2 regions of the Variovorax sp. H27-G14 genome follow, and region 1 is predicted to be linked to the other one. Evidence: riboswitches for the same ligand, from Rfam matches in the RefSeq annotation. Region 1 holds a riboswitch; the other holds the start of a gene.
What was found. A riboswitch is a leader RNA that binds a small molecule or an ion and turns the genes downstream of it on or off. The one in region 1 is predicted to bind cobalamin.

Region 1 (2,199 bases):
CCGGCGGTGATGCCGAAGGCGTCCCACTCGAGGCGGTCTTGCAGGTAGAAGCTGCGCACATCCTGGTCGAAGCGCGAGAACGTGGTGGCGCCGCGAATGCCGCGCGGGTCGTTGCGCACGTTGGTCACCGGCACGTTGTAGAACGGGCCGCGGTACGTGGGTGCGTTGGTGAAGGTGGGCGAGTCGAGGTTCTGCCAGCCGCGCTCCAGGTTCACGCCCACCTGCAGCTCGTTGCTCCAGCGCTTGCCGCCGGTGAGCCAGGTCAGCGCCACGTCGTGGAACACGCCGCGGTCGGAGGTGTCGCTTTCGGAGTAGCCCTTGTTCACCGCCGCGGGCGGCGGCACGATGGTGATGCCGCCGGCAAAGAAGCGGTCGTAGCGCGAGAAGCTGCTCAGGTGGTTGAGCGACCAGCCGCCGCCAAAGTCGACCTTGTTCTTCCACGCGATCGACTGGTAGTCGCCCACCACGTACGAATCAGGTATGCCGTAGTTGTCGCGCGAGGTGATGGCGAACATCGGCTTGCCGTACTGCAGCGGCACGATGGAGCCACGGTCGCCGCGCACGTGCGAGTCGTAGATCTGAAAGCCCGTGGTCCAGCTGTTGGTGACGGCAAAGTCGCCGCCCAGCACGGCCGCCGTTTGCGCGCGGCCCGCGTCGCGCTGAAAGCCCTTGTAGTCGTTGTTGGCCGCGCCGATGTACAGGTTGCCGCGCTCGAAGTCCCAGCGGTAGCGCACGCTCGCGTCCTTGCGCCCGAAGCTGCCGAGCGTGGTGCTCACGCTGCCGCCGGCGCGCTCGGGCTTCATGAAGAACTGCGCCACGCCGCCAATGGCGTTCTTGCCGTACAGCGCCGAGGCCGGCCCCTTGATGAACTCGATGCGGTCCACCAGGTCGGGCGCGATGAGCGTGATGTCGGCATTGCCCTGCAACTGGCGCAGCGGCACGCCGTCGATGAGCACCAGCACGTCCTGCGTGTCGCGCAGGCCGCGCGTTTCAAAGCGCGTGTAGTAGTTGCCCTGCGTGCCGAACTGCAGGCCCGGCACGGTGCGCAGGGTGTCTTCCAGCGTGACCGCGCCCATGGCGTCCATTTGCGCGCGCTCTACCGAGTAGGTGGTGAACGGAATGCGCAGCGGATCGGCTTCTAGCCGGGTGGCGGTGGAGATGGTTTTTTTCTCGTTGACCGTGAGCGTGGGCAGCGCATCGGCGGCCTTCGTTTCCTGCGCGGAGGCGCCGGAGAGCGCCAGCAGCAGGCTCGCGCCGATGAGGGAGGTGTGGGGGCCGGAGAGGGCCTGAAGGCCGAGGTGATCGCGCACGCGTTGTTCCTTGTGGCCCGCACGCCCGCGGACCGTTTCACAGAAGCGAACGCCAAAGAAAAAACACCTGCACGACATCGGCAAAAGCGCGCACGCACAAAGGCACGCGGCACCTGCCGACCCGGACAAACGCACTCCCGCAGCGTCCGAAGGCGATTGCGAAGGCCGGTATCCGGGCTTGCGAATTGCCAGGGTGTCGCATGCTTTTTTGCAGCGCACACCCAGGCGGAACACCCTGCCTTCCCACGCCCGAAGGCGCAGTGGCTGCGCATGCCATGCAGGCATGCACACAGGGGGTTCCAGATCCGCTTACCGTTGCGGGGGCAGCGCAGGCATTGCCATGTCTGAGCGACGCGGCGCACCTGCTTCCCGTTTAACCCCCGTGGCCATGTGGCTGGCGGGGGCACCTTCGAACCGTTGAATTGCGCGGCAGCACGTCCCCAGGAAGAACTGCTGCGCAAAGGGGCGGAATTATAGGGACCGTCAGTGCGCAATCAGTGCGTCGTCAGTCCAGCAGCACGCCGCCGAGCACCGTCGACACGATGCTTTCGAGCGCCTGGTCGTAGTGCGCCGCGGTGAGCTTCTTCACCTGCAGCACGGCGTTGACGATGGGTTCGTAGTCGGCATAGAACTGGGTTGCGGCCCAGAGCATGAACAGAAAGTGCCGGGGGTCGATGGTGCGAATTTTCTTGGCCGCCATCCAGGCCTCGAACACCTCGATGCTGGCCGCCGTGCTCTTGGCAATGTGGGCCCGGTCGGCGGCCGAAAGAAAGGTGCCGCCGCGCACCACCTCGTTGGCGAACAGGCGCGCCTCCAGCGGGTTCTTGCGCCCGAGCTTGAGCTTGGCTTGCACGTAGGCACGCAGTGCCACGGCGGGCTCGGTGTCGGC
Region 2 (2,199 bases), on a different contig from region 1:
CTGCCCTGCAGCGCGCGCAGGAAGCCGATGGCTGCAAAGCCCAGCAGCACGCCGAGCACGCAGAACAGCACGACCTCGGTGCCGTGAATTTCGGGGAAGGCCGGCATCCTGTAGGGGGGCTGGTAGCCGGGCAGTGAGCGCATCGCCACGTTGGCGACCACCGACGCAATGATGATCGGCCCCACGCTTTCCATGGCAATGGAGCCCAGCACGATCTCCGCGACGAAGAAGGCGCCCGCAATGGGCGCGTTGTAGGCGGCGGTGAGGCCTGCCGCCGCGCCGCAGGCCACCAGCAGACGCAGCCGCTCGACCGGAAAACGAAACACGCGCCCCAGCAGCGACGCCGCCAGCGCGGCCAGCTGCACCATCGAGCCTTCGCGCCCGATGGAGCCGCCGGTGCCGATGCTCACCAGCGACGACGCACTGCGCACCAGCGTTTGCGCCACCGGAATGCGCCCGTCGCCCAGCACGATCGCTTCCATGTAGTCGGAGGTGGCGCTGCGCACCGCCACGCGCTTGGCCAGCACCAGCAACCCGCCCGCCACCAGCCCGCCCAGCGTGGGGCAGGCCACGCGCGCCCACCATGGCAGGCGCTTGGCCATGGCCACCAGCCCGTCGCCGGGGCCGAGCAGCAGGTGCTCGAAGTGATAGAGCGCCGCGCGAAACAGTTCGGTGGCCAGGGTACCGAGCAGCCCCGCTACGATGGCCCACAGCAGCATCGACTGCCAGCCGGAACCACCCAGCATGCGCTGCAGCGCCGAACGAAGATTCAAAAATACCGAGGCGGGCCGCATCATGGGCGCCGATGTTAGCGGCGGTGCGCAACTTTCGACTTAAAGCTGGATCTCTGGGCCTAAAATGCCGGCCGTTGGTGCTCGCGGCGTGGTTCACACGGCGCAGTTCAACGGGAAGCAGGAGTGAACGCCCCCCGACCTCAGGTCGGTACCCGGCCGAAGCCGCCTGCGCTGCCCCCGCAACGGTCAAGCAGACGGCGCCGCAAGGCGCCAACCCCTTTCCATTCAAGCCACTGGGCGCCCTGAAACAGGTGCCTGGGAAGGCGGTAGGGGTTGTTCTGCCAGCCCGGATACCGGCCAACAAGGCGGCTGCCGCATGCATCGAAGCATGGGGTGGCCATGGTGCCCATGGCGCTGGCGGGGAGGCCGGCGAGGGGTATAGACGTTCGTTCGGTCCATTCAATGATTTCCCACGTTTGCTTTTCCAGCGGCCGCGCACCTGCGCGCCGTGTTCGCCTCGCTTGCTTGCCACTGGCACTGGCTTGCGCATTTGGCGGCCTCGTCCATGCCCAGGAGGCACCCGCCCTGAGCGAAACGGTGGTCACCGCCAACCGCACGCCGCAGGCGCTGTCGGAACTGGTGGGCGACGTGTCGGTGGTCGATCGCCAGGCCATCGAGCGCAGCGGCGCAACCGGCGTGGCAGACGTGCTGGCGCGCCTGCCCGGCATCGAGATCAGCCGCAACGGCGGCGTGGGCAACACCACCAGCCTGTTCATCCGCGGCGCGGAAACGCGCTTCACGGCGGTGTACCTGGACGGCGTGCGCATCGACTCGCAATCCACCGGCGGCGCCGGCTGGGAAGGCATTCCGCTGTCGCAGATCGACCGCATCGAAGTGCTGCGCGGCCCGGCCGCCGCGGTGTACGGCTCTGACGCCATTGGCGGCGTCATTCAGCTCTTCACGCGGCGCGGCGAAGAGGGCGTGCGCCCCTACGCGGGCATCGGCATCGGCAGCAAGGGACTGCGCCGCATCGAAGGCGGCGTGAGCGGCAAGTCGGGTCTGTTCGACTATTCGTTCGGCGTGGCGCATGAAGAAAGCAAGGGCTTCAACGTGCAGCCCGTGGACAAGCGCACCCCCAGCAAGGACGGCTTCACCAGCCCCGACCGCGACGGCTACCACAGCACCTCGGGCAATGTGAAGCTGGGCTTTCAGCTCACGCCCGACCAGCGCCTGGACGCCACGCTGCTCACCAGCGACACCACGGCCGGCTACGACGCCACCGTGTCCTACCGCACCAAGCTGCCCATTCAGTTCCGCGACGACGAGGCGAACAACACGCTGCGCACCGCGGGCCTGACCTGGTCTTCGAAGTGGAACGACATCTACAGCACCCGCCTGCAGGTGACTGACTCGCAGACCGTGTACAAGACGCAGCCTTCGTTCTACCGCACCGAAACCAACCTGC

Region 2: another riboswitch for cobalamin. It lies ahead of VLK31_RS07415 (TonB-dependent receptor domain-containing protein); the one in region 1 lies ahead of VLK31_RS09505 (TonB-dependent receptor).

What each region holds. Positions count from the first base shown of each region.
Region 1 is NZ_JAYLVN010000003.1:113,319-115,517, reverse strand. It holds gene VLK31_RS09505 (TonB-dependent receptor) at 1-1,310, opposite strand, end outside; cobalamin riboswitch at 1,456-1,736, opposite strand; gene VLK31_RS09500 (TetR/AcrR family transcriptional regulator) at 1,816-2,199, opposite strand, start outside.
Region 2 is NZ_JAYLVN010000002.1:398,537-400,735, forward strand. It holds gene VLK31_RS07410 (ClcB-like voltage-gated chloride channel protein) at 1-797, opposite strand, end outside; cobalamin riboswitch at 853-1,111, shown strand; gene VLK31_RS07415 (TonB-dependent receptor domain-containing protein) at 1,197-2,199, shown strand, end outside.